One region of the Comamonas sp. MYb69 genome, then DNA from elsewhere that is predicted to be linked to it. Evidence: predicted binding sites of a transcription regulator. Region 1 holds the regulator's gene; the other holds the start of a gene.
The links. The regulator HrcA, encoded in region 1, represses chaperone genes, less so after heat shock. The targets are predictions, from matches to a motif close to TTAGCACTCNNNNNNNNNGAGTGCTAA.
Positions count from the first base shown of each region.

Region 1 (14,286 bases):
CCGATGCGCAGGCGCCAGTAATCGGACGATCCCAGCTGCGCATGGATATCGCGCAGGCCATTGTGGCCGCCGTGACCTCCGCCGCGCTTGAGCTTGACCTGGCCGGGCGGCAGATCGAGCTCATCGTGCACCACCAAAATCTCTTCGGGCTTGATCTTGAAAAAACGTGCAAGGGCGCCGACCGACTTGCCCGACAGATTCATGAAGGTCTGGGGCTCGAGCAGCCAGACCGACTCGCCCTGCACCGAAGTACGTGCGACCAGGCCATAGTAATTGCGGTCGGGCACCAGCTGCAGGCGCAAGTCCTGGGCCAGCGCATCAATCCACCAGAAGCCGGCGTTGTGGCGCGTGCCTTCGTATTCAGGGCCGGGGTTGCCGAGGCCAACAAACAGCTTGATCATGGGCGGATGGAATGGGGTGGTGGGAAGAATGAAAAAAGGCTGCATTGACCAGCAATGCAGCCTCTGGCTTGCAGACGCCAGGGGCGTCAGCAGCTTGCTGTGCGATTAAGCAGCAGGCGCTTCGCCTTCTGCAGGTTCAACAGCGGCAGGAGCGGCCACGGACACCAGCGCAGGGTTGGTTTGTGCAGCCAGCTTCACGCCCTTGGGCAGAGCGATGTCCTTCAGGTGGATGGTCGAGCCCTTTTCCAGCTTGCTCAGGTCCACCGCGATGAATTCGGGCAGGTCCTTGGGCATGCAGATCACTTGGATTTCGGTCACAACCGGGGTCACCAGGTACTTGTCGATCTTCACTGCTGGGGATTCTTCAGCACCGCTGAAGTGCACTGGCACCTTCATGGTCAGCGCGGTGTTGGCATCGACGCGTTGGAAGTCGATGTGCAGCACCAGCTGCTTGTAGGGGTGGTATTGCACGTCGCGCAACAGCACTTGGCTCTTGGCGCCGTCCAGGTCCAGTTCCAGCACGGATGCGTGGAAGGCTTCCTTCTTGAGGGCGTACCACAGGCTGTTGTGGTCCACTTCGATCAACTGAGGCTCAGCAGCAGCACCGTAGATGATGCCAGGCGTACGGCCAGAATTACGCAGGCGGCGGCTCGCACCCGTACCTTGCTTAGCGCGCGCAAAAGCGACAACGTTCATTTTATTACTCCAATGTGGGATGAACCGCGACCAGTTCACCCGGTTAAAAAGGCCGCTACAAATTGCAGCGGCCAGCGAAAACTATCTATTTTAGCAGAAAGCAGAAAAAGGGCCTTGCGGGCCCTTTGATCAGTCGGCTTCCTGGAACAGGCTCATCACCGATTCGCCGGTGGCGATGCGGTGGATGGTCTCACCGATCAGCGGTGCCACCGACAACTGGCGGATCTTGCTGCAGTTGCGTGCTTCGGCCGACAGCGGGATGGTGTTGGTCACCACGACTTCGTCCAGCGCCGCGCCGTTGCCGATACGCTCGATGGCCGGGCCCGAGAAAATGGGGTGCGTGCAATAGGCGTAGACCTTCTTGGCGCCACGTTCCTTCAGCACTTCCGCCGCCTTCACCAAGGTGCCTGCGGTGTCGATCATGTCGTCCATGATCACGCAGTTGCGGCCGTCGATGTCACCGATCACATGCATGACTTCGGAGACATTGGCCTTGGGGCGACGCTTGTCGATGATGGCCAGATCGCAATGGAGTTGCTTGGCCAGTGCGCGTGCACGCACCACACCGCCAACGTCCGGCGACACAACGATCAGGTCTTCGTAGTTCTTCTGGCGCAGATCGCCCAGCAGCACAGGCGATGCATAGATGTTGTCCACCGGAATATCGAAGAAGCCCTGGATCTGGTCGGCGTGCAGGTCCATGGTCAGCACGCGGCTCACGCCAGCGGCTTGCAGCATGTTGGCCACCACCTTGGCCGTGATAGGCACGCGGGTCGAGCGAACACGGCGGTCCTGGCGGGCGTAGCCGAAATAGGGGATCACCGCGCAGATATGCTCAGCCGATGCACGCTTCAGGGCGTCGACCATCACCAGCAGTTCCATCAGATGGTCGTTGGTGGGCGCGCAGGTAGGTTGCACCACGAACACATCGCGGGTACGGACGTTTTGCTTGATCTCGACGGTGACTTCACCGTCAGAGAAACGGCCTACGTCGGCGTTACCCAAAGAGGTATGGAGGTGTTGTGCAATTTCAGAGGCAAGTTCGCGGTTGGCGTTGCCAGTGAAAACCATGAAGTCTGGATGATGGTCTTGCATAGCGTCCCAGTGGGTATGGGTTAGCTGTGTGCGTTGCTTGTACGCGGTAAGAAATATGGCAGGGGAAGAAGGATTCGAACCTTCGCATGCCGGAATCAAAATCCGGTGCCTTAACCAGCTTGGCGACTCCCCTACAAGAATTGGTGCTAAGCATCACCAATCCTTTGAAACTTTCAGTCTTGGGTCCAGCCTCTGAGAGGATGTTCCATCAGACTTGTGCAATCTTTCACTGTCCAGTCTTGTGAAAAACTGCTCTGGCAGCTATTAGCTTGCATTTTCTTCACTGCGAAAACTGCGCTACCTGAGCCCGTCATTCTAGCATGTAATCCTTGTGATTTCAAAAAGTCAGAAACTTTTTTTATCGAAGGGCACAGGCTTTCTGCGACCGGCTGCAAGTCGTTTCGACCGAAGTCAAAGTTCTCTGCAGCGAAGCTCGTCATTGTAGCAGCTTCTGAATCGCGTTTTAGGCTCGGACTTGAAAAAATAAGTTTCGTATCCAGACCCTCTTGCGGCTTCACAACTACCAGCGCGGTGTCTGCTAGTTGCTGCTCGTTTTCGAGTGGACGTATTATGTCACCGATTCCTTCGACCCAAGCCGATTTTCCAAAAATAAAAAACGGAACATCGGCGCCCAGCGTCAAGCCGATGCGCTGCAGTTCGCTGCGCGAGAGCTTCAAATCCCAGAGCTGGTTCAGGGCCAGCAAGGTGCTAGCTGCATCGGAGGAACCGCCGCCCATGCCCGCCTGGGCCGGCAGGTTTTTATGCACGCCGATGTGCACGCCCTGCTTGCAGCCGGTGGCCTGCTGCAAGGCCCGCGCGGCGCGGGTGATCAGGTCATCGGCGGGCAGCGGGGTGTTCAGGTCTTCGCGGCTGATCTGGCCGCCGCTGCGCAGCTCAAAGTGCAGCGTGTCGGCCCAGTCGATGAGCATGAAGACCGACTGCAGCAGATGGTAGCCATCGGCGCGTCTGCCGGTGATGTGCAGGAAGAGGTTGAGCTTGGCAGGCGCGGGAACGTCGTACAGCGTACGCATGGATCAGGGTCTCACAAAAAAATCATGGCGCATCGAGCACGATGCGCAGGCTGGCTTCAGGCAGGGGATCGAGACGGCGGGCCAGAATCTTGCCTTCGCTGCGCGCCTCCAGATCGGCCTGCCAGCCGGCCGCCTCCGTGGGCTTGCCCTGCAGCCAGTCAAACAGCGCAGCAATCGGCAAGCTGGTGCCCAGCAAGGTCTGCGTCAACCCATCGAGCGAGCTGGCCTGGCGGGTTTGCGTGCCTTGCTGCGCGCTCGCCTGGCCGGGTGACCATTGCACGCGCGCCACGATATTGCCCAGCGGGTTGAGCAGTACCAGCTCGCCCGAGTCGGGGCTGCCCGACAGCTCAAAGCTGCCGCTGGTGGTTTGCGGGGGGCTGTCCAGCACCTGCACCGACATGCGGCCCGACCAGTAGGTCTTGCCGGGTGCGGCCTCCAGCTGGCGCGCTGCCGTGCTGCAGGCCGAGAGGAGGGGGAGCAAGCCGGTGCCGATGGCAGCCAGGCAGAGCTGCCTGCGCTGCAGCATCATGGCTTGATTCCCAGGCGCTCGAAGGTCTTCTTGACCATGTCGTTGTTGGGCGCGGTCTTCAGAACCGTGCGCAGCAGCTCTTCGGCAGGCCGTGTCTTGCCCTGTTTCCACCAGACTTCGGCCAGGTGGGCGCCAATCTCGGCATCGGGCTGCTTGGTGTAGGCCTGCTCCAGCAGCTCGGCGGCGCGCTCGAGGTTGCCCAGCTTGAACTCGACCCAGCCGAGGCTGTCGGTGATGAAGGGGTCACCGGGCGACATGCTCAGCGCCTTTTCGATCAGGCTCTTGGCCTCATCGAGCTTGAGGCCGCGATCGGCCAGCGAGTAGCCCAGCGCGTTATAGGCATGGTGAAAATCGGGCTGCAGCTCGATCAGCCGGCGCAGCTGGGTCTCGGCCAGTTCCATGTTGTTCATGCGCTCGGCCAGCATGGCCTGCTCGTACAGCGCATCCGGGTCTTGCGGCTGCAGCGCGACCAGGCGCCCTTGCAGCTCCAGCGCCTTGGCATAGTTCTTGGCGGTCTTTTGCAGCTGCACCTGCGCGGCCAGCTTGGCGCGCGCCTCGCCGGCGTTGCCTTCGGGCAACTGATCCAGCAAGACCGCGGCAGCATCGTAGTTGCCTTGCTGCATCTGGATGGAGGCCTTGCGCAAGGTGGCCAGCGCGGTGTTGCCAGCCTTGGCGATCTCATCGGCCCAGCGGTCGGCTTCGGCCCATTTCTGCTGGGCCTCGGCCATCTGCTCGCGCAGCATCAGGCTTTGGATGCGCACTTCGCGCTGCAGCACGGCCGAGGGGAATTTGTCGATCAGGGTATCGAGCTTGAGCAGGGAGACATCGGCCTCGGTGTACTGCTTGAGCTGGGCTTCCAGCGCGGCCTTTAGCATCCAGGCGTCGGCAGATTCGGGGCTCAGGCGCGTGGCGTTTTCCAGCTGGGTTTTGGCCTCGGCAAAGCGCTCAGCGTTCATCAGGCTGCGCGCATAGGCCAGGTGGGCTTCACCGCTCTTGGACTTGTCCAAAAAGTCCACCACCAGCGCCTCCGCCCCGGGCACGCCGGCGTTGACCAGGTCCGCAGCCAGCTTGGCTGCACTTTCGTTGTCGGGGTTGAGTTGCAGCGACCGGCGGGCGGACGCGAGCGCCTCGGTCTTCTGGTCGGCGGCCAGCTCCATGCGGCCAATGGCGGCCCAGGATTCGGGGCCGGTGGCGGGATTTTCCAGCTCGGGGGTCAGCGCCTCGCGCACAATGCGGGCGGCCAGCACCTGGTCGCTCAGGCGCCGGTAGATGCTGGGGATGGCGCGGATCCAGTCGAGCTTTTCATCGGGCTTGGCCAGCGCGATCTCTTGCTTGAGCAGAGGGCCGGTTTCCTCGCCATGGTTGGTCGAGAGCATCACCTGCAGCATGTAGCGGCTGGCTGCGCGCGATTGCGGAAAGGCGCTTTTCCAGGCCTGGGCCACCTCGGTGGCACGGCTGGCAGAGCGCGACAGCAGCGCCAGCTGCGCGCTGCGCTGGTAGACCTTTTCGTCACCCGAGCGGCGGGCGGCATCGAGCAGCAACTCCACGCTGGTGGCCGCATCACCGCGGTAGGCATACATTTCGCCCAAAAGCAGCTCGTAAAAAAGCTCCGCATCCAGCTCGACTCTGGCATCATCGGCGCGCTCGGCCGCCGCCAAGGCCAGTTGCCGCTGGGCAGCGCCATGCTGCGGTGCTTGGGCAGGCGCTGCAAACGCGGGTGCCATCAGGCCGGAGGCCAGAAAATAAGCCAGTAAACGAAGTTTTTGCGTCATCGGCCCATAATAAACGATGCCCAAGGGCCTTGCAGAAGGAAGAAAGTGCCAGAGTTACCAGAAGTGGAAGTCACGCGGCGGGGATTGGTTGCGCCGCTGCAAGGCGCGCGCATTGCCGCCGTGCGCATGGGCAAGCCTTTGCGCTGGCCGCTGGGCATCGACACCGCCGCGCTGGCCGGGCGCACCATCACCGAGGTGCAGCGCCGGGGCAAATACATCGTGCTCGTGCTGGACCAGGGCGTGGTGCTGATCCACCTGGGCATGTCCGGCAGCCTGCAGGTCAGCCCCAGGGATGCGCCCGCCGGCCCGCATGACCATTTCGACCTGTTCACCGACCAGCATCTGCTGCGCCTGCATGACCCGCGCCGTTTTGGTGCGGTGGTCTGGTCGCCCGATGCCGATTCCGGCATGGCCGCCAAGCTGTTGGCCAACCTGGGCGTGGAGCCCCTGGGTGCCGGCTTCAGCGTGGAGCACCTCTGGGCCGGGCTGCAAAAATCGCGCACGCCGATCAAGCAGCTGCTGCTGGGCGGCCAGGTGGTCGTGGGTGTGGGCAATATCTACGCCAGCGAGGTGCTGTTCCTGGCCGGCATCTCGCCGACCAAACCGGCCAACCAGACCACGCGGCCCCAGGCGAAACGCCTGCATGCCGCGATTGTGGAGGTGCTGACCCGCTCGATTGCGCTGGGCGGCAGCACCTTGCGCGATTTTGTCCAGGTCAATGGCTATGCCGGTGCCTTCCAGGCGCAGGCCAGCGTCTATGGCCGGGCCGGAGAGCCCTGCCCGCAATGCGGCCAGCCGGTGCAGCTCATCAAGCAAGGGCAGCGCAGCACCTATTACTGCAAGCGCTGCCAGAAATAAACGCGGGCCTGGCAGGCCGCCCCAGAGCGGCCAGGCCCACCGATAACTACTCCCCCCGAGAACAGCGATTGTGAGTCGATTTTCTGAACAGATCGTGGCCTGGCAGACAGTCCACGGAAGACACCATCTGCCGTGGCAGAACACCCAGGATGCCTACCGCGTCTGGCTGTCCGAGATCATGCTGCAGCAAACCCAGGTCAGCACCGTGCTGGGCTACTACGAGCGCTTTTTGCAGCGCTGCCCCACGGTGGCCGACCTGGCAGCGGCCAGCGATGAAGAGGTGATGGCGCTGTGGAGCGGCCTGGGCTACTACAGCCGCGCGCGCAACCTGCACCGCTGCGCCAAAGAGGTGATGGAGCGCTTTGGCGGCGCGTTTCCGCACACGGTCGACGAGCTCTCGTCCTTGCCCGGCATTGGCCGCTCGACTGCCGGCGCGATTGCCTCGTTCTGCTTTGCGCAGCGCGCTGCCATTCTGGACGCCAACGTCAAACGGGTGCTCACACGCGTGCTGGGCTTTGAGGACGACCTGGCCAGCAGCGCCGCTGAGAAAAAGCTCTGGGCGCTGGCCGAAGATCTGCTGCCCACCAACGACCTGGCGCGCAATATGCCGCGCTACACCCAAGGCATGATGGACATGGGCGCCACCATCTGCACCGCCAAGAAGCCCAGCTGCCTGCTGTGCCCGGTGCACGGCGATTGCGTGGCCCACCGCCAAGGCCAGCCCGAGCGCTATCCCGTCAAGACCAAGAAATTGAAGCGCAGCGCCGCTAGCTGGTGGCTGCTGTGCTGGCAGCGGCCCGATGGCGCCATCTGGCTGGAAAAGCGCCCCGCGCCCGGCATCTGGGCCGGCCTGTTCTGCCTGCCGGTCTACGACAGTGAAGAGGCGCTGCTTGCGCAGTCGGCACAGCACGGTGATGCCTCGGAGGCGGTGCATGCCCGGCCTTTTCTGCATGTGCTCACGCACAAGGATCTGCATCTGCACCCGGTGCGGATACCCGTTGCCAGCGATGGTGTGCCCACGCCCTCGGGCCAGTGGTGCCTGCCTGCGCAATGGCCCGATCTGGGACTGCCCGCGCCGATTCGCAGCCTGCTGCAGCGCGGGTTTTGAGGCGGGCTCGGCTGCCGGCACTGGCGTCCTTTACCGGGCTTGTCCTGCAAAGGGCGCCGCTGCCCGGTGCTTAGACTGCAGCCATCTTCTTGTTTTGAAAGTACGCCATGGAACCCACTGTCCACCCCTTCTCGTCGCTGTTCCAGCAACTGGGCCTGCCCGATGATGATGCCTCGATCCGCCAGTTCATCGAATCGCACCGCCCGCTGCCCGACAAGGTGCTGCTGGCAGATGCGGCATTCTGGTCGCCAGCGCAAGCGCGTTTCCTGCGCGAGAGCATCAGCGCCGATGCCGATTGGGCCACGGTAGTTGACCAGCTCAGCGTCGCCTTGCGCGCCGAGTAAGCAGCGCGGGCATCAGCTTTTTTTGGCGCCCAGCTCGCGGTGGCGCTGCAAGGTGGTCCAGCGGCCTTGAAAGTGCTGGGCCAGCGCATTGACCAGGTAGACCGAGCGGTGCTGGCCGCCGGTGCAGCCCACCGACACGGTGGCGTAGCTGCGGTGGTTCTTCACCAGTTCGGGCAGCCAGTTGTCCAGAAAACGGATGATATCGGCCTGCATCTGCAGCACCTTGGGCTGCTGCGCCAGGAAGTTGGCAACCGGTGCTTCCAGCCCGGTGTGGGGCCGCAACTCGGGCTCGTAGTAGGGGTTGGGCAGCATGCGCACATCGAACATGTAGTCGCTGTCGATGGGGATGCCATGCTTGAAACCAAAGGACTGGAACAGCAAGGTCAGGCTCGATTGCGGTGCCTGGATCCACTCCTTGATATAGGCCTGCAGCTGGGAGCCGCGCATATTGCTGGTGTCGATCACATGGGCCTGCTCGCGCAGATCGGACAGCAGCGCACGCTCCTCTTCAATCATCTGCACCAGCGCACGCGGGCCTTCCTGCAGCTTTTCGTTGGTCAGCGGGTGGCGCCTGCGGGTTTCGGAGAAGCGGCGCATCAGCGTGTCGCGCTGCGCATCCATGTAGATCAGCCGTACCTGCGCGCCCGCTTCGCGCAGCCGCTCGAGTTGCTCGGGCACCAGGTACAGGCCCTTGGCGCTGCGCGCATCCATTGCAATGGCCACGCGGCTGCCGTGCTGCCAGTGCTCCAGCGACACCAGCGCCTGCATCAGCTCGGGCGGAAAGTTGTCCACACAGTAGTAGCCCACGTCTTCGAGCGCATGCAGTGCCACGGACTTGCCCGAGCCGGCCATGCCGGTGATGACCACCACTTCCAGCGGCTGCGGGGCAGATGTCTTATCGGTCATTCATTCCTCCGGCAATCATCTCTTGGGCATGCGCCCGGCTGGTGGCCGAGAGGTTTTCGCCGCCCAGCATGCGGGCAATTTCATTGACCCGCTCGTCATCGGCCACGGTACGGATATGGCTGGTGCTGCCGCCCTTGCTGCGCTGCTTGGCCACCAGCAGGTGGTGGTCGCCGCGCGCAGCCACCTGGGCCAGGTGGGTGACGGCCAGCACCTGGCGGTCACGGCCCAGCGCCCGCATCACACGGCCCACCGCATCGGCCACCGCGCCACCAATGCCCGAATCGATCTCGTCAAAAATCAGGGTGGGCGCCTGGCCGAGCTGGCTGGTCGATATTGCAATGGCCAGCGAGATGCGCGAGAGCTCGCCGCCCGAGGCTACCTTGGCAATCGGCTTGGGATCGATGCCGGGGTGGCCGGCGACCAGCAGTTCCACATCGTCGATGCCATCGCTGCGCGGCTCGCGTGCGGGGCTGACCTGGGCGACAAAACGGCCGCCGGCCATGCCCAGGTCCTGCATCGCAGCGGTGATGGCCTTGGACAGGCGCTTGGCCGCCTGCTGGCGCGCCTGGCTCAGCGTAGCGGCCACTTTTTGGTAGGCCTCCTGTGCCTGCTGGGCGTTCTTGCTGAGTTGCACCATGTCGGAGGAGGCTTCGAGCGCCAGCAGCTCGGCATGCCAGCCCTGCAGCAGCGCGGGCAGGTCTTCGGGCGCACGCTTGTAGCGCCGCGCCAGCGATATCCAGCTGCCCAGGCGCTGGTCCAGCTGTTCGAGCTTGTCCGGGTCCAGCTCGGCATGGCGCAGGTAGCCGTTGAGCGAGCGTATCACATCCTCGAGCTGGGCCAGGCACGACTCCAGCGATTCGGCCATCGCCGAAAAACCCGGCTCCACATGGGCCTGGTCCTGCAGCGCATGCAGGCTGCGGTTGACCTGGGTGAGCGCGCCGCCGTCTTCGCCTTCCAGGCTGGCCATCGCGTTGTTGGCCGCGTCCATCAAAGCCTGGGCATTGGACAGGCGCCCATGCTGGGTGTTGAGCTCTTCCCATTCCTGCGGGCCGGGCGCGAGCTTGTCGATTTCGGCGATCTGCCAGAGCAGGCGTTCGCGCTCGCGCTGGTGGGTTTCTTCCATGCTGCGCGCTTGCTGCAAGGCCTTGTCGGCACTGCGCCACAGCGCATAGGCGCGTTGCGTGGGGGTGCTGTCGCCACCGGCATAGGCATCGAGCAGCTGGCGCACCGATTCGGGCTGGGTCAGCCCCTGCCAGGCATGCTGGCCATGGATATCGACCAGCGCGCCGGCAATGCTGCGCAGCTGCGTGGCGGTGGCGGGCACGCCATTGATCCAGAACTTGCTCTTGCCCTGCGCATCGATCACGCGGCGCAGCAGCAAGGTTTCCTCACCCGGCATGTCGTTGTCGGCCAGAAAGCCTTCGAGCGTGGCGGGCGTATCGAACTCGGCCATCAGCTCGGCGCGGCTCGCGCCCTGGCGCACAAAGCCGGTGTCGGCGCGGTGGCCGAGCACCAGCTGCAAGGCATCGATCAGGATCGATTTGCCGGCACCTGTCTCGCCCGTCAGCGCCGTGAAGCCGGGCTGGAAATCCACCTCCAGCTGCTCGACGATGACGAAATCACGCAAGCCAATGCGTCTGAGGCTCATGGCGTGATGCCTCCTTCGTTCCAGCCCAGCTTTTTGCGCAGGGTGGCGTAGTAGTTCCAGCCCCGGGGGTGCAGAAAGCGCGCCTTGTGCGGCGCGCTGCGCACCAAAATCTTGTCACCGCGCAGGATGGAGGCGAGCGACTGCATGTCGAAATTGGCGGCCACATCGCGCCCGCCAATCACCTCGATCGAAATCTCCTGCGTGTCCGGAATCACGCTGGGCCGGTTGGACAGCATATGCGGCGCAATCGGTGCCATCACCCAGCAGGGCACCGTCGGGTGCACGATGGGGCCGCCGACCGACAGCGCATAGGCCGTCGAGCCGGTCGGGGTGGCAATGATCAAGCCGTCCGCGCGCTGGTTGGCCACCAGCTGGCCATCGACCTCGACCCGCAGCTCGACCATGCCCGAGGTTCCGCCCCGGTTCACCACCACATCGTTGAAGGCCAGGGCCTCGAAGACGCATTGGCCTTCGCGCATCACGCGGGCATGGATCATCGAGCGCACTTCTTCTTCGTACTCGCCAGCCAGAATCGCCGACAGCGGGCCCATGAAGGTCTGCAGCGGCACATCGGTCACAAAGCCGAGGCGCCCCTGGTTGATACCGACCAGCGGCGTGTTGTACTGGGCCAGCTCGCGCCCCACGCCCAGCATGGTGCCATCACCGCCCAGCACAATGACCAGGTCGCAGCGTTCACCGATCTGCTGCATGCTGAGCGTCGGGTAGTGTTCCATGCCGGTGAAGGCGGCGGTTTCCTGCTCCAGGAATGCAGTGCCGCCCTGGGCCTCGATATAGCAGGCGATCTGGCTGAAAGCCGCATAGGACTGCTGGCGCACCTCGGCAGTGGGCGGTGCATGGTGTTTGCCGATCAGGGCAATGTGTTGGAAGCGAGACTGCATACGCAAATTACATCACCAAAGTGGCGTAATCTTTTTGAATTTCTTGAGCAGCCCCAGGTGGCGGCTGCCGCCTGCCCTGCAAAGGCGGGCCGCGCCGGTGGCCGGGGCTGGGCCTGGAGCTGCGCTGGCGCCTGCAGGCAGGCACGCGGGGCAGCTACGGCTTCATTGTTGCATGGGCGCCATAAGTCGGGTGCGTGGTAGCCATCTCTGGGGTCCGGCTGCTGGCTGGCGTGCTCCGGGTATCCCTGGTTCTGGCCCGAACGCGCCTGCTGGTGCCAAGGACACGGATAAAATGCGCCCATGCTCGATGACCGCGCCCGGCTGCTGCTCAAAACCTTGGTGGAACGCTATATAGCGGATGGCCACCCAGTGGGCTCCCGCGCGCTCACGCAGGCGCCGGGGCTGGACTTTTCGCCGGCCACGATCCGCAATGTGATGGCCGACCTCGAAGGCCTGGGCCTGATTGCCAGCCCCTACACCTCCGCCGGCCGCATCCCCACGGCCAAGGGCTACCGCCTGTTTGTAGACACCATGCTGACCGTAGACCCGGACCAGGTCGTGTCGGCCGAGATTGCGCCCGAGCAGCCGCAAAAGGTCATCACCAGCGCTGCTGGCGTGCTGTCGGAGCTGTCGCAGTACGTAGGCGTGGTGCAGGCGCCGCGCAAAAGCTCGTCGTTCCGCCATATCGAGTTCTTGCGCCTGTCGGAAAAGCGCATCCTGCTGATCCTGGTCTCACCCGAGGGCGATGTGCAAAACCGGGTGATCTTTACCGAGTCGGACTATTCCCAAAGCCAGCTGATCGAGACGGCCAACTACCTCAACGCCCATTACGCCGGTTTGGCGATGGAGCAGGTGCGCCAGCTGCTGCGCAAGGAAGTGGACAGCCTGCGCGACGAGATCGCCGCACTGATGCTGGCGGCGGTGAATGTCGATGAAGACGCCCAGGAGGCGCCGCATGAGCTGGTGATTGCCGGCGAGCGCAACCTGCTGGCCGTCAGCGATTTCAGCAACGACATGACCAACCTGCGCCGGGCCTTTGACCTGTTCGAGCAAAAGACCCAGATCCTGCACCTGCTGGAGAACTCCAACCGCGCCGAAGGGGTGCAAATCTACATCGGTGGCGAGAGCCAGCTGCTGTCCGTCGAGGAGCTGTCGGTCGTCAGCACCCCCTACCAGGTCAATGGCAAAGTCGTCGGCACCTTGGGCGTCATCGGCCCCAAACGCATGCCCTACGAGAAGATGATCCAGATCGTTGGAATCACCTCCAAGCTCGTATCCAACGCGCTGAGCCATCCGAAATAAACGCTAGAATGCAAAGCTTCACTCGCCGGGCATCCCGGCAAGTGGTGGTGCCGGGGCGTTAGCTCAGTTGGTTAGAGCAGAGGACTCATAATCCTTTGGTCGCGGGTTCAAGTCCCTCACGCCCTACCAGATTCATTGGCTGCACAGCTATCATTTTTGATGCTGTGTGGCTTTTTTATTGGCGCTGGTGCGCGCGGCGTTTGCTGTATTGCCGAATGTACCCATGACAAAACGGTCATTCTGGGCTGCAGCAGCACCCTCTGCCCAGCGGCTCCCACAGCCCCTGAGTCTGGCAATGACCAACCCATGCCGGTTCATAATCATCCCCCAACTTGTTCCAGAGGCCTCTTTCATGGTGGATAAATCCTTGCTGCAGCAGCTGGTGCTGGAGCGGCTGGCCGATGACCTGCGGCAGGTCGAGCAGGCGGTGAGCGCTGCGCATGAGGCCGCGACCCACGAGGAGAATATTGCCGAGAACAAGTACGACACCTTGGGCCTGGAGGCGGCCTATCTGGCGACGGGCCAGGCGCGTCGCGCTGAGGCCATACGACAGGCGCTGGTCCATTGGCGGATTTTTTGCCCGCAGCCCTATAGCGCCGGCAGGGGCATACAGCTGGGCGCGCTGATTTGCCTGCTGGATGCGGACGAGAGACAGCAGCAGATCTTTCTCGGCCCTGAAGGGGGCAACATGAAGCTGGTCATTGGCACTGAGTCCATCCAGGTCATCAGCAGCCAAGCGCCCTTGGGCCAGGCGCTGCTGGGCAAGGCGGAGGGCGATGAGGTGACGCTGGAGGTGGCGCAGGTCAGGCAGCAGTTGGAGGTGCTGTGGGTTCGTTAAGCTGGCTGAACCCTGCGCCGCGTTTGCACCAGCACCATGGCCACCGCCACCAAGCTGGACAGCAGCACCGCCCCCCAGGCTCCCAGTGCGGGGACTGGGGTGGGTGTGCCCGGGTTGGCCGTCGGGCCGGCTGTCACCGCAAAGCTTTGCTGCTGCTGCGGGGCGGCGAAATAGGCGCCATTGCCTGCCTGGTTGGCATTGACCACACAGGTGCCCACGCTGAGAAAGCTCACCGTATTGCCCGTGACCGAACAAATCGCAGCCGCTGAGGGATCGATGGAAAAAACCACCGGCTCGCCCGATTCACCGCCAGTGGCTGCAATGTCGTAGCTGCCTCCCACAGGGGCAGGACTGGGCGGGGTGGAGCTGAAGGTGATGGACTGGGGCGTGGCGCCATCCGAGGAGCCGTTCAGGGTGATGGACTGGGTGCCAAGATTGTCGACTTCAAAACGGAAGGCATCTGTGACGGGGCCCGCAGCAGCCGGCGCAGTGAACGTAAAGCTGATCGTACAGGGCGTGAATTGCGGATAGGGGCCTGCAGCGCAGCTGCTGTCCACGACTGTAAAGGCGGAGTTTGCAGGCGGCGTGACGCTGCTGACATTCAGTATGAATGGCGTGGGGCCTTGGTACTCCACCGTAACGCTCTGCGCTGCCGATACGCTGCCCGCCGCCGTGTTGCTGAAGTTGATGCTGCCTGGCGTGAACAGCAGACCCTGTGCCTGCGCGGCCTGCAAGCCCAGCGCGGCAGCCACAGCGATCAGTGACTTAGTAATCCATGAAATGAATATTCTCATACCAACTCCAGATGATTGGAGTGGATGTTAGCACTCGCCTACTTTTTATGTCATCGGGTATAGCC
Region 1 covers NZ_JBBGZG010000006.1:194,511-208,796, reverse strand. The annotation lists gene pth (aminoacyl-tRNA hydrolase) at 1-401, opposite strand, end outside; gene WH303_RS10780 (50S ribosomal protein L25/general stress protein Ctc) at 507-1,097, opposite strand; gene WH303_RS10775 (ribose-phosphate pyrophosphokinase) at 1,227-2,192, opposite strand; tRNA gene WH303_RS10770 (tRNA-Gln) at 2,249-2,325, opposite strand; gene ispE (4-(cytidine 5'-diphospho)-2-C-methyl-D-erythritol kinase) at 2,366-3,223, opposite strand; gene WH303_RS10760 (outer membrane lipoprotein LolB) at 3,246-3,752, opposite strand; gene WH303_RS10755 (tetratricopeptide repeat protein) at 3,749-5,524, opposite strand; gene mutM (bifunctional DNA-formamidopyrimidine glycosylase/DNA-(apurinic or apyrimidinic site) lyase) at 5,570-6,382, shown strand; gene mutY (A/G-specific adenine glycosylase) at 6,450-7,490, shown strand; gene WH303_RS10740 (DUF2789 domain-containing protein) at 7,598-7,834, shown strand; gene rapZ (RNase adapter RapZ) at 7,847-8,740, opposite strand; gene recN (DNA repair protein RecN) at 8,730-10,388, opposite strand; gene WH303_RS10725 (NAD kinase) at 10,385-11,287, opposite strand; gene hrcA (heat-inducible transcriptional repressor HrcA) at 11,588-12,589, shown strand; tRNA gene WH303_RS10715 (tRNA-Ile) at 12,642-12,718, shown strand; gene WH303_RS10710 (hypothetical protein) at 12,740-12,943, opposite strand; gene WH303_RS10705 (GreA/GreB family elongation factor) at 12,945-13,427, shown strand; gene WH303_RS10700 (hypothetical protein) at 13,424-14,221, opposite strand.

Region 2 (14,286 bases), on a different contig from region 1:
CGGTGGCCGCGCGCATCAGCGACGAGACCGGCCTGCCGATCAAGATCGACCTGGTGTCCAGCTACACCGCCCAGCCCTTCAACGCGGATTGCATCGATGCGGTGCGGCGCGGCGCGCAGATGCTGGGCTACTCGCACATGGATGCCGTCTCCGGCGCGGGCCATGATGCCGTCTATATGGCGCGCCTGGCGCCTGCGGGCATGATCTTTATCCCCTGCAAGGATGGCATCTCGCACAACGAGATTGAAGACGCCAAGCCCGAGCACATCACCGCAGGCTGCAATGTGCTGTTGCATGCGATGCTGGAGCGCGCCTGCCGCTGAGTCGGTGCGGATGAACCCGCTGAGCCAGAGACGATAAAAAAACCCGGCCACCTTGGCGGTGCCGGGTTTTTTGGTGTCTGGCACCAAGCCCGCAAGGGTACTTGCAGGCTTGATGCTGCGCTATGACAGCCGGGGCAATTACATGCCCATGCCGCCCATGCCACCCATGCCGCCCATGTCGGGCATGGCAGGAGCTGCGTCAGCCTTGGGGGCTTCAGCAATCATGCACTCGGTGGTCAGCAGCAGCGAAGCCACGGACGCAGCGTTTTGCAGCGCGGTGCGGGTCACCTTCGTTGGGTCCAGGATACCCATTTCCAGCATGTCGCCGTAGGTGTCGTTGGCCGCATTGAAGCCGAAGTTGCCCGTGCCCTTGAGCACGGCATCCACCACCACCGATGGCTCGCCACCGGCGTTGGCCACGATTTCGCGCAGAGGCGCTTCGATGGCCTTCATCACCAGCTTGATACCAGCGTCTTGCTCGGCATTGCCGGTAGCCAGGGCGCCCACGGATTGCTTGGCGCGCAGCAGAGCCACGCCACCACCGGCCACGATGCCTTCTTCCACAGCAGCGCGGGTAGCGTGCAGGGCGTCTTCCACGCGGGCCTTCTTTTCCTTCATTTCGACTTCGGTGGCAGCGCCCACCTTGATCACGGCAACACCGCCGGCCAGCTTGGCCACGCGCTCTTGCAGCTTTTCACGGTCGTAGTCGGAAGTGGCTTCTTCGATCTGAGCGCGGATTTGCTTCACGCGGGCTTCGATTTCAGCAGCTTGGCCAGCACCGTCGATGATGGTGGTGTTTTCCTTACCGATTTCGACGCGTTGGGCTTGGCCCAGGTCTTCCAGGGTCACCTTTTCCAGCGACAGGCCCACTTCTTCAGCGATCACCTTGCCGCCGGTCAGGATGGCGATGTCTTCCAGCATGGCCTTGCGGCGGTCGCCGAAGCCAGGAGCCTTCACAGCCACAACCTTCAGGATGCCACGGATGGTGTTGACCACCAGGGTAGCGAGTGCTTCGCCTTCGACGTCTTCTGCAATGATCAGCAGAGGACGGCCGGCCTTGGCCACGGCTTCCAGCGTAGGCAGCAGGTCACGGATGTTGCTGATCTTCTTGTCGAACAGCAGCACGAAGGGGTTGTCCAGAATCGCGGCTTGCTTTTCTGGGTTGTTGATGAAGTAGGGCGACAGGTAGCCACGGTCGAACTGCATGCCTTCAACGACGTCGAGTTCGTTGTCCAGCGACTTGCCTTCTTCCACGGTGATCACGCCTTCCTTGCCGACCTTGTCCATCGCGTCAGCAATGATCTTGCCCACGGATTCGTCGGAGTTGGCGGAGATCGAACCGACTTGGGCGATTTCCTTGGAGGTGGTGGTGGCCTTGGATTGCTTCTTGAGCTCTTCCACCAGGGCGGCGACAGCCTTGTCGATACCGCGCTTCAGGTCCATCGGGTTCAGGCCAGCAGCCACGTACTTGGAGCCTTCGCGCACGATGGCTTGGGCCAGCACGGTAGCGGTCGTGGTGCCGTCACCAGCGATGTCGTTGGTCTTGGAGGCCACTTCCTTCACGAGCTGGGCGCCCATGTTCTGCAGCTTGTCCTTGAGTTCCACTTCCTTGGCCACGGACACACCGTCCTTGGTCACGGTAGGGGCGCCGAACGAACGCTCGAGCACCACGTTACGGCCCTTAGGGCCCAGGGTCACCTTGACGGCGTTAGCCAGAATGTTCACGCCTTCAACCATGCGTGCACGTGCTTCACCGCCGAATACTACGTCTTTTGCTGCCATTTTTGGCTCCTAAATACTTGAAAACTTGAAATGAGAATGAATGCTCGGGAGAGAAAGCGTAGCGAGCAGGTGTCAGGCTAGGCGCATGGAGCGCAGCAACCGGAACGTACTTGGGTACGTGAGGATTGCGAGCACCGCGCAACGACGCCTGGCGCCTGCGCAGTAGCTTTATTTCTCGACGACGGCGAAGAGGTCTTCTTCTTTCATGACCAGCAGTTCATTGCCGTCCACCTTGACCGATTGGCCGGAGTACTTGCCGAACAGCACGCGGTCGCCGACCTTCACGCCCAAGGTGATGGACTCGCCCTTGTCGTTCTTCTTGCCTGGGCCAACGGCCAGCACTTCGCCTTGGTCTGGCTTTTCAGCAGCGTTGTCGGGGATGTAGATGCCCGAAGCGGTCTTGGTTTCGTTTTCCAGACGCTTAACGATCACGCGATCGTGCAGAGGACGCAGGTTCATAACAACTCCTTCAATATCAATACCAGGTTTTGATGAAAGATGGCCCGGCAGATGCCGCGCCAAATACGCAAAAATTTCTGAGAAGTGGTGGTTTTAGCACTCTACCCCTTCGAGTGCTAATAATAAGGTCATTTGATGACAGTTCAAGACTGCGGGGGCTAAAAAATCCAGGGGGCTGTGCTGTCGGATCGCGATCCCTCAGCACTGGATTTGCGCAAGCATCGATGGATGCTTGGAATGTTGCTATCAAATTTGGATATGTACAGGCAAATGCGACATGCAGCACGGGGGACAAGCGCTGCACCAGGGGCCGCAGGTCCTTGCTCAATCGGGCAGTTCGATCTTGAGCGTGGCCGACAGCATCTGCACCAGCAAGGCCTCGGCCTGGGCGAAGTCACCCGCGTCCAGTGCGGCCTTGTTCTGCAGCAGCGCAAACTGGGTTTGCTGGTCGACATAGCCTTGGGTGATGGCCCAGATGCTGAACATCAGGTGCTGGAAATTGACCGGCGCGATCCGGCCTTGCCCGGCCCAATGCGCAAACGCTGCCACATTGGCTGCCAGCAACGGTGCGATGCGCTCGCGCACCGCAGAGGCGGCAAACGGCGCGCCGGCAATCATCTCCTTGGTGAACAGCTGGCTGCCATAAGGGCGGGTGCGCGCAAACTCGAATTTCTCGCGGATGTACTGGCGGATCTGCTGGGCCGGCTCGCCGTCCTTGGACAGGCCTGTCATATGGCCCAGCCAGTCATCGATCACCGAGGCCAGCACCGCCTGGTACAGCGCCTCTTTGCTGGGGTAGTAGTACAGCAGGTTGTGGCGGCTAAAGCCTGCGTCCTGCGCGATCTGCTCCAGCGGTGCACCTTCAAAACCCAGCAATGCGAAATGCCGCTCTGCCGAGCCCAGGATCATGTCAATCTTGCGCAGACGGGCGGCACTGGGTTTGCGTGCCATCGCGGCAGTGGCTGCATGCGCGCTGGCTGGCGGTGTGGGAAGGGCATCATTCATGAGCCCGTATTGTCTGGCATTTGGGAGGCCTTGTAGCCAGACATGAAAAGCGCCGCACGACAGACAAGAAAAAAGGCAACGCATCGCGTTGCCTTGGTGACCAAGCGGTGCCTTGCGGCACCCGGGCAGGTTGCCCGGCTTGGTGGTCTTATTGTGGGCGGCTGTTGGTGGGGAAAGGCCAAGCAGCATTGGTGCTGAGCACGGTCTTGACAGGCTCTGCAGCAGCAGGCGCAGCAGCAGCAGGGGCCTTGGCAGGAGCGGCAGCCTTCTTGGCGGGAGCAGCATTCTTCGCAGGTGCTGGAGCCTTGGCAGCAGCAGGGGCCTTGGCAGGAGCGGCAGCCTTCTTGGCAGGTGCTGGAGCCTTGGCAGGAGCGGCAGCCTTCTTCGCAGGAGCAGCAGCCTTCTTGGCAGGAGCGGCAGCCTTCTTGGCAGGAGCGGCAGCCTTCTTAGCTGGAGCAGCAGCCTTCTTGGCAGGAGCGGCAGCCTTCTTCGCAGGAGCAGCAGCCTTCTTCGCAGGAGCAGCAGCCTTCTTGGCTGGAGCAGCGGCCTTCTTGGCAGGAGCTGCAGCCTTCTTAGCTGGAGCGGCCTTCTTAGCTGGAGCGCCAGCCTTCTTGGCAGGAGCAGCGGCCTTCTTAGCTGGAGCGCCAGCCTTCTTGGCAGGAGCAGCGGCCTTCTTGGCAGGAGCTGCAGCCTTCTTGGCAGGAGCTGCAGCCTTCTTGGCAGGAGCTGCAGCCTTCTTCGCAGGAGCAGCGGCCTTCTTCGCAGGAGCAGCGGCCTTCTTGGCTGGAGCGGCGGCCTTCTTAGCTGGAGCGGCAGCCTTCTTCGCAGGAGCAGCGGCCTTCTTGGCAGGAGCGGCAGCCTTCTTCACGGCAGTCTTGGCAGCTGCGGTGGATTTGGTTGCGGGCTTGGCGGCGGCCTTCTTGGCGGCTGGCTTAGCAGCGGCCTTTTTGGCGACGGCCTTGGCAGCAGGCTTTGCAGCTGCCTTGGTGGCGGCTGGCTTGGCAGCGGCCTTGGGCTTTGCAGCTGCCTTGGGGGCGGCTGCCTTGGTTGCAACTGCCTTCTTGGCAGTTGCCTTGGTGTCAGCAGTTTTCTTGCTTGCTTTGGACGTTGCCATGCTCTTCTCCTTCGGGTCAATTTAGAAAGCAGACTTCATGCCTGATTGAATTCGACACGAAGTTTTGATAGCAAACTGAATTGTGCATCAGCTGCTAGCAACTGGCATAGTGCAAACCTCAATAAAGACGCCAAATTTCACAGTTTTCTCTCAGGAAAACCACATTCTGACGGGGTTTGCACATCAAGGTCGGCGTCAATCCCAGGAAAGCGCGCCACCGGACTGGTATTCGATGACCCGTGTCTCGAAGAAATTTCGCTCCTTTTTCAGGTCGATCATCTCGCTCATCCACGGGAAAGGGTTGTCCTCGTTGGGGTACAAAGCTTCAAGGCCGATCTGCGTTGCGCGGCGATTGGCGATGTAGCGCAGGTAGCCTTTGAACATCGATGCGTTCATGCCCAGCACACCTCTGGGCATCGTGTCTTCGGCATATTGATATTCAAGTTCGACTGCTTGAATAAACAAGGCCTTGATCTCGTCCTTGAACGCGGCGGTCCACAACTGCGGGTTCTCCAGCTTGAGCTGGTTGATCAGGTCGATGCCGAAGTTGCAGTGCATGGACTCGTCGCGCAGGATGTACTGGTACTGCTCGGCCGCGCCGGTCATCTTGTTTTGGCGGCCCAGCGCCAGGATCTGCGTGAAGCCGACATAGAAGAAAAGGCCCTCCATCAGGCAGGCAAAAACGATCAGGCTCTTGAGCAGGGTCTGGTCGGTCTGCGCTGTGCCGGTCTGGAAGCTGGGGTCCATGATCGCCTCGATGAAGGGGATCAGGAAAGCATCCTTGTTGCGGATCGAGGGGACCTCGTTGTAGGCGTTGAAGATCTCGGCCTCATCCAGGCCCAGCGACTCCACGATGTACTGGTAGGCATGCGTGTGTATGGCTTCCTCAAAGGCCTGGCGCAGCAGAAACTGGCGGCACTCCGGCGCAGTGATATGGCGGTAGGTGCCCAACACAATATTGTTGGCGGCCAGCGAATCGGCGGTGACGAAAAAGCCCAGGTTGCGCTTGACGATGCGGCGCTCGTCTTCGGTCAGGCCATGGGGCGATTTCCACAGCGCGATGTCGCGCGTCATGTTGACCTCTTGGGGCATCCAGTGGTTGGCGCAGGTGGCCAGGTATTTCTCCCAGGCCCATTTGTATTTGAAAGGCACCAGCTGGTTGACATCGGTCTTGGCGTTGATGATGCGCTTGTCGGCGGCATTGACGCGCTTGAATGTGGCGGCTGGGGATGCGGCAGGCGATGCAGAGGGCGAGGCCGCCGTGGTGGCCGGCGCGGCTGGTGTGGCCAGCGCGTCCCTCGAATCTTCTTCAAAGCTCAGCATGGATGAATGCTCCTGGTGGTGGCCGCTGCTGCGGTCCGGTTCAGTCGGTCCGCGTGGTCTACTGGCAGGCTTCGCAGCCGGGGTCATCGATGGCGCAAAAGCGAATGTCGGTGCCGGGCGCGGCGGACTGCGATGCAGCAGCGGCGGCGTTGGCGACAGCCTGGGCGACGGGCGAGGCATGGCTGCTGGGCACGGCATTGAGCACGCGGCTTTGGATGGTGGATTTCTCGGCCTGCGTGGCGCTGGTGGTGCGCAGGTAGTAGGTGGTCTTGAGGCCGCGCACCCAGGCAAGCTTGTAGGCGTCGTCGAGCTTCTTGCCCGAGGCCCCTGCCATATAGATATTGAGGCTTTGCGCCTGGTCTATCCATTTCTGGCGCCGCGAGGCCGCTTCCACCAGCCAGACCGGATCGACTTCAAAGGCCGTGGCATACAGCGCCTTGAGTGCATGGGGCACGCGGTCGATGGGGCGCAGCGAGCCATCGAAATGCTTGAGGTCCATGACCATCACATCGTCCCACAGGCCCAGCGCTTTGAGGTCGCGCACCAGGTACTGGTTGATCACGGTGAACTCGCCCGAGAGGTTGGACTTGACCGAGAGGTTGCCAAACGAGGGCTCGATCGAGGCATCGACGCCGACGATGTTGGAGATGGTGGCGGTGGGTGCAATGGCCACGCAGTTGGAGTTGCGCATGCCGTCCTGCGCGATCTTGCGGCGCAGCGCCTCCCAGTCCAGCTGCATGCTGCGGTCGACCTGCACATAGCCGGCCTGGCCGCGCGCCTGGGCAAGCAGGTCCAGCGTGTCCAGCGGCAAAATGCCTTGGCTCCAGAGCGAGCCGGGGTAGCTGCTGTAGACACCGCGCTCGCGCGCCAGCTCGGTCGATGCCCAGTAGGCGTAGTAGCAGACCGCCTCCATCGAGGTATCGGCAAACTGCAGGGCCGCATCGCTGGCGTAGGGAATGTGCAATTGGTAGAGACTGTCCTGGAAGGCCATGATGCCCAGGCCCACCGGGCGGTGGCGCAGGTTGGAGTCGCGTGCTTTGCCCACCGCGTAGTAGTTGATGTCGATGACGTTGTCGAGCATGCGCATGGCCGTCGTGATGGTGCGCTTGAGCTTGTCATGGTCGAGCGCGAGGCCACCTTGGCCGTCGTCCTTCAAGTGGCGCGCCAGGTTGACCGAGCCCAGGTTGCAGACGGCGGTTTCCGTGTCGCTGGTGTTGAGCGTGATCTCGGTGCAGAGGTTGGACGAGTGCACGACGCCGGCATGCTGCTGGGGCGAGCGCAGGTTGCAGGCATCCTTGAAGGTGATCCAGGGGTGGCCGGTCTCGAACAGCATCGACAGCATCTTGCGCCACAGATCGACCGCGGGCACGGTCTTGCTCAGCGCCAGCTCGCCGGTCGCGGCCTTGACCTCGTAAGCGGTGTAGGCCCGCTCGAAATCCTGGCCAAAGCGGTCATGCAGATCGGGCACATCGGAGGGGGAGAACAAGGTCCACAGGCCTTTTTCCATGACCCGTTGCATGAACAGATCGGGGATCCAGTGGGCGGTGTTCATGTCATGGGTGCGGCGGCGGTCATCGCCAGTGTTCTTGCGCAGCTCCAGAAATTCCTCGATGTCCAGGTGCCAGGTCTCCAGGTAGGCGCAGACGGCGCCCTTGCGCTTGCCGCCCTGGTTGACGGCCACGGCCGTGTCGTTGACCACCTTGAGAAAGGGCACCACGCCTTGCGATTCGCCATTGGTGCCCTTGATGCGGGCGCCCATCGCACGCACGGGGGTCCAGTCATTGCCCAGGCCACCGGCAAACTTGGACAGCAAGGCGTTTTCGCGGATCGCATCGTAGATGCCGCCCAGGTCATCGGCCACCGTGGTCAGGTAGCAGGACGACAGCTGCGAGCGCAGCGTGCCGCTGTTGAACAGGGTGGGTGTGGACGACATGAAGTCGAAGGACGAGAGCAGGTCATAGAACGCGATGGCCCTTGCATTGCGGTCGTCCTCCTTCAGCGCCAGGCCCATGGCCACGCGCATGAAGAAGGCCTGGGGCAGCTCGATGCGCTGCTGGCCTACATGCAGAAAATAGCGGTCATACAGCGTCTGCAGACCCAGGTAGTCAAACTGCAGGTCGCGCTCGGGCTGGAGAGCGGCGGCAAGGCGCGGCAGGTCAAAGTCCAGCATCTCGGGGGCGAGCAGTTCATGCGCCACCCCTTGCGCGACAAAGCCGGGGAAGCTGCTGCGGTAGGCCGCGCCCATGTCGGCACTGCTGACGTCCTGGCCCATCACTTCGCGCGTGATGGTGTGCAGCAGCAGGCGCGCGGTGACAAAGCTGTAGTCCGGGTCTTTTTCGATCAAGGTGCGGGCGGCGAGGATGGAGGCCTTGAACACCTCGTCCATGTGGACGCCGTCATAGAGGTTGCGCAGGGTTTCGCTCAGGATGGGTGCGGGGTCGACATCCTGGCCCAGGCCCTGGCAGGCTGCGGCAATGCGGTCATGGAGCTTTTTGACATCGAGCAGCACCTGCTGACCCCGGTCCTGCACATGCAAGCTGGCATGGGCGGGCGTGTGCTGGGCCTGGAGCTGGGCGCGCTCCTGGTTGCGGCGCTCGCGGTACAGCACATAGGCACGTGCCACCTCATGGTTGCCGCCGCGCATCAGACCGAGCTCGACCTGGTCCTGCACATCTTCGATATGGAAGGTGCCGCCGCCCGGGCGCGAGCGCATCAGCGCACGCACCACCGTGTGGGTCAGGTTCTCGACTACTTCGCGCACGCTGGCCGATGCCGAGCCCTGGCTGCCATGCACGGCCAGAAAGGCTTTCATGATGGCGGTGGTGATCTTGGGGGGCTCGAAAGGGACGACTGCTCCGTTGCGTCGCATGATCTGGTAGTCCGGCAGTACGGTAAATCCATCCAGGGTGCGCGAGCTGGCGGCCGGTGCGGACCGTTGCTCGGAAAGCGAAGCAGCGCTCATGATGTCCTCTCTGTGGTGCGTGAAAAGCCGGAGAAACAGCGCTGGGCATACCGGTACCACTGAGCCGCCGGCTACCACCTCACACTACATGTAGTGTTTTATTAAGCGCTGGACACTACCTGTAGTGTATGGCGCATTGCAGGCTTTGTGTGTAGTGCTGATGACCATGCTGCGCAGCAAAACGGCGGCAACTGCGCATGGCGTGGTGGTTTGCGCCTGCAAACCACCGCTGTGTGTGTGTTTCTGCGCCATCTGCGTTGCAGAGCCTGCGTAAAACATAGGCATTGCATCTGAAAAAAATTTTTTCAAATGTGGAAAATTGCCGTGTTTTTTGTGGCGTACATGCCTTTCATTGCATGCGAATGAAAGGGGATGCCGGGCAGATGCAGGCGGCTTTGAACAGGTTCTTAGAGGCTTGGGCTATAGCCCGATTTAGAGGCCGAGCGATGCGGGAAACATCGATCGCGGCCAGGCCAGATCCTGCTGCAGCTGGGGCCAGAGAAAGCCGGGACCCGGGTCGTTCTTGCGGCCCGGCGCAATGTGCTCATGGCCGGCAATATAGGCGATCGCATACTGCGCGCGGATCTGCTGGCACAGCTGCACCAGGCTCTCGTACTGGGCGGGCTCGAAAGTCTCGCCCTCCAGGCCTTCGAGCTCGATGCCGATGGAGTCGTCATTGCAGCGCGGCCGGCCGCGCCAGAACGACTGGCCGGCATGCCAGGCACGCTGGTCGGCGCTGACAAACTGCCACACCAGGCCTTGGCGCGTGATGAAGAAATGCGAGGACACCTGCAGGCCCCGGATGCTCTGGAAATAGGGGTGGGCATCCCAGTCGAGCTGGTTGGTAAAGAGGCGCTGCACATCCCCCGTGCCGTAGATGCCCGGCGGCAGGCTGATCGAGTGGACGACCACCAGATCGGTGCATGCCCCCTCAGGTCGGGGGCCGAAATTGGGCGAGGGGCAGTGCGTGGCCGTGCGCAGCCAGCCGTCTTGCCAGAGCGCTGCCTGCGGCGCGCTGGTGGCGTGCATATTGGCATGAGGCGCAGCGTGGGGGTGCGCGCCAGGCGGTGTCTCGGGCAGGTCGTGGGGCATGGCGTCGGGCCCTAGGGCTGCATCCCGTCGCTGGGGTCATGGATCTGCAGCCGCTCCATGCGGTAGCGGATCTGACGCAGGCTGATGCCCAGGCGGTTGGCCGCAGCGGTGCGGTTAAAGCCAAACTCCTGCAGCGCGCGCACGAGGATGTCGCGCTCGATGCCATCGAGCCAGGCTTGCAGATCGGCGGGCAGATCCTGTGGCGGCGCAAAGCGCTGGAGGCTGCTGGGGGCCATGGCCGCAGCCTGTGGCTGGAGCGGCGCCAGCGGCGCGCTGGGCCGTACATAGGCCGGTGCCGGCTCTGCTGCCTGGCTCTGCGCGGGCGAGGGACGCGTGGCATCGGCCCGGGCCGGCTCCACATCGAGAAAAGCGCCATCGCTCAAGGCGACCGAGCGCAGCAACAGGTTTTCCAGCTCGCGCACATTGCCCGGCAGCGCGTGGCCCGCCAAGGTGTGCAGCGCCTGGGCGCTGAGCTGGGGCACCGGCTGGCCGCTCTCGCTGGCGATGCGCTCGAGCAGCGCCTGGCACAGCGCGGGCACATCTTCGCGGCGCTCGCGCAGCGGCGGGATGAAGATGTCAATGACGTTGAGCCGGTAGTACAAGTCCTGGCGAAAGCGCCCGGTCTGCACATCGGCCGCCAGATCGCGGTGGGTGGCGCTGACGATGCGCACATCGACCGCTTCTTCCTGTTGCGAGCCCAGGGGCCGCACCTTGCGCTCCTGGATCGCACGCAAGAGCTTGGCCTGCATCGACAGCGGCAGCTCGCCGATTTCATCAAGGAAGAGGGTGCCGCCATGGGCGGCCTGGAAAAAGCCTTCGCGGTCCTGGTTGGCGCCGGTGTAGGCGCCTTTGCGGGCACCAAAGAACTCCGCTTCGAGCAGGTTCTCGGGGATGGCGCCGCAGTTGACGGCCACCATCGGCCCGCTGGCCCGCTGGCTGTTGCGGTGCAAGGACTGGGCCACCAGCTCCTTGCCGGTGCCCGATTCGCCGCGCACCAGAATGGGCGCCATGCTGCCGGCCACCTTGGCAATGCGCTCGCGCACCTGCTGCATCACAAGGGACGGGCCGATCAATTCGCGCTGGGCCGGGAGGGCTGACCGCGCGGGCGTGCCCGGCTGCGGCGCCGCTTGAGACGCGGGCTGCGCCAGGGCCAGCGCAGCGGCATCCTGCAGCCCCTGGCTGGCAGAGGCCACCACCTGGCGAAACTGCTTGAGGTCCACTGGCTTGGTCAGGTAGTCAAACGCGCCTTCGCGCAGGGCCGCGACGGCATTGTCGGCCGAGCCATAGGCGGTCATGACGATGGCGCGCTCGCTGCGGCCCTGGCTGCGCAGGTCCTGCAGCAGCTCCATGCCCAGGCCATCGGGCAGGCGCATGTCGGTGATCAGGATCTCGAAGCGGCGCTGCTGCAGCTGGGCGCGGGCTTCCTGCACCGAGCCGGCCGTGTAGACCCGGTAGCCTTCGCGCAGCAAGGTCAGCTCATAAAGGGTTCTGAGGTCGGGCTCATCGTCCACGACCAGAACAGTGGTGTTTTCAAAACTCATGCCTGGTGGATCAAATCAGTCTGCTGGGGATGCGCGGGGCTGGCGGCCCGGCGAAACTGCACAATAAAGGCATTGCCCTGTGCCAGCTCGGGCAGCGCTGTGCTCTGCCTTTCGTAGCGGATCATAGCGCCATGGCGGGTGCACAGCTCGCGGCAGATGTACAGGCCCAGGCCGCTCGATCGGCTCTCGGACGAGAAGAAGGGCTCGAACAGGTGCTTTTCAATGGTCGGCTCGATGGGCGCGCCATCGCTCCAGACCACCAAGGTGGTGGTGCCCGTGAGGCTGCTGTGGGTGCTGACGCGCAAGGAGTCTGCACAGTCCCGGCGGTAGCGCTGGCCGTTGTTGAGCAGGTTGTAGAGCAGCTGGCGCAGGTGCCCGGTGTCAAAGGCCACCAGGCTGTCCTCGGCACTGAGCGACAGCGCCACGGTGTGGGCGGCAGGGGCCAGTGCCATCCAGTCATGGCAGATGTGCAGCACGCTGTCATTGAGGGCAATGGAGTCACCATCGCCGGGCTGGATCTGGTTATGCACGCGGGCAATGTCCAGGATATCTTCGGCAATGCGGCCCAGGCGCTGGGCATTTTGCTCGACCATATAGGTCAGGCGCTTCTGGCCCGGGTCGGTCAGCTCCTCATCGAGCAGCGCATTGGCCTGGGTGATGGCCGTCAGCGGGTTGCGGATTTCATGGGCGACAGCTGCGGACATGCGCCCCATCGCCGCCATTTTCTCGGTGCGCAGCCGCGCCTCTATCTCGCGCAGGTCATGCAAGAACACCAGGCACAGCGGGTCATTGTCATGGCTGCCAATGGTGCCGAAGGTGGGCAGCGGGTGGGTCAGCCAGGTGCGCACATGCAGGCCGATGGGGGCCATCTGCGGCGCGGTCAGTGCCAGGTCTTGCGAGAAGGGCTTTTGCTCGGCAAAGGTCTGGGTGACCTGCTCGACCACGCCGCGCCAGGCGGGCAACTGCGCCAGCGCCAGCGGCAGGTGGGGGTGGCCCAGCAAGGTCATGGCGGCCGGGTTGGCAATACGCACCTGCAAGGCCTGGTCAGCCACCAGCACGCCATCGGGCAGGTTCTGCAGGATGAGCGCATTGATCTGCTCTTGCTGGTTGGCCGCAGCGGCATTGCGCAGGCCCTGCAAGGTCTCGCGCTCCACCCGCGAGGCGAGCAGCCGCACAAGAATGCCCACCAGAAAATAGGCCGCCCCGGCCAGCCCGGCTTGCACGGTGTTCTGCGTGCCATCGGGGTCAAACACCGACAGGCGAAAGCTCAGCGACTCGACAATCAGGAAGATCGTGATGTAGGCACAGCTGCCCAAGGTCACCAGCCAGCCGCCCAGGGTGCCGGCAAACAGCACCGCCAGGCCGAACATCGGCGTCAAGGTGTAGGTACCGGTTTTGGTCACCTCCAGCAGCGAGATCAGCAGCAGATCCATGCCGATCGTGGGCAGCCAGGCATAGACGCGGCGCTGCGGTGGCGGCTGGTGGCTGAGCGCGGCATACAGCATCGCCGAGATGCCATAGGCGCCCAGCAGCGCCAGCTGCGACAGCAAGGGGCCCGATTGCGCCGGCGTGATGGCCATGGCGCCCAGCGCCAGCAGCAGGGCCACAAAGACGCGGGCCACCAGGTAGCCGCGCCACAGGCGCTTGAAGGGGGTTTCCATCAACGCCAACGCGGCCATCGTGGCGATGCCCAAAGCCTAGCGCTGGCCAGGCGGCAGCGCCTGGGCGAGATGGGCTTGCGAGCAGTAATGTGCGCCCTGGTAGCCGATGGCATCGGACTGCGGCAGGTGCACGCCGCAGTGCGCGCAGTGCACCATGGGCTCGGGTTTGGCCAGGCCTTTTTTGGGCGGTGGCGGCGGCGCGTTCTTGACCCGTTGGCTGCGCCACATGTGCCAGCCCACGGCCAGCACCAGCAATACCAGCAAATACTTCATGGCAGCTCAGTGTTTCAAGATGACTTCAAGGACAAAGCGCGAGCCCACATAGGCCAGCAGCAGCAAGGTGGCGCCCACATAGAGCATGTTGACGGCGCGCTGCCCGCGCCAGCCAAAGCGCTTGCGGCCCACCAGCAGCACGGCAAAGGTCAACCAGGCCAGCATCGAGAACACCGACTTGTGGTTCCAGACCCAGGCCTTGCCGTACAGCGCCTCGCCAAACCACCAGCCGGCCAGCAAGGTCGCGGACAGCAAGATGAAGCCGGCCGTGACAAAGCGGAAGGTCAGGCGCTCCAGGGCCAGCAGCGGCAGACCGCCGTCGTGGCTGCCATCCTGGCGCATCTGGCGCTCGGCCCGGGTCATCAGTGCGGCATGCACGACGGCGGCGGCAAACAGGCCATAGGAGGCAATGCCCAGCGCCAGGTGCAGCGGCAGCCAGGGCGAGGCATTCACATGCAAAGGGCTGCCGGGGTAGACGCCGGCCAGCAGGACCGCGATGCAGCCCATGGCCGACAGCGGCCAGCGCGAGCGCAGCTGCGGGTAGAGCTGCTGCTCGACCACATACACCGTCAGCACCAGCCAGGCGGTGACGGACAGTGCCGGCGCAAAGCCGAAATGGGGCGTGTCACCCACCAGGCTCCAGCCGATGGCCGCCAGGTGCAAGGCCCAGGCCGCGCGCAAGCCCAGCCGTGCGCTGGGCTCCTGCAGGCGTCGGGCCGCAAGTGCGGGGATGGCGTAGGCAATGGCTGCA
Region 2 covers NZ_JBBGZG010000003.1:208,355-222,640, forward strand. The annotation lists gene WH303_RS05190 (Zn-dependent hydrolase) at 1-323, shown strand, start outside; gene groL (chaperonin GroEL) at 462-2,105, opposite strand; gene WH303_RS05200 (co-chaperone GroES) at 2,274-2,564, opposite strand; gene WH303_RS05205 (TetR family transcriptional regulator C-terminal domain-containing protein) at 2,889-3,515, opposite strand; gene WH303_RS05210 (hypothetical protein) at 3,718-4,683, opposite strand; gene WH303_RS05215 (ribonucleotide-diphosphate reductase subunit beta) at 4,879-6,006, opposite strand; gene WH303_RS05220 (ribonucleoside-diphosphate reductase subunit alpha) at 6,065-8,968, opposite strand; gene ampD (1,6-anhydro-N-acetylmuramyl-L-alanine amidase AmpD) at 9,401-9,997, opposite strand; gene WH303_RS05230 (sigma-54-dependent transcriptional regulator) at 10,072-11,601, opposite strand; gene WH303_RS05235 (ATP-binding protein) at 11,598-13,280, opposite strand; gene WH303_RS05240 (PP0621 family protein) at 13,299-13,535, opposite strand; gene WH303_RS05245 (cytochrome C assembly family protein) at 13,542-14,286, opposite strand, start outside.
Region 2: the regulator HrcA is predicted to act here: its motif matches at 2,658-2,684, upstream of WH303_RS05200 (co-chaperone GroES).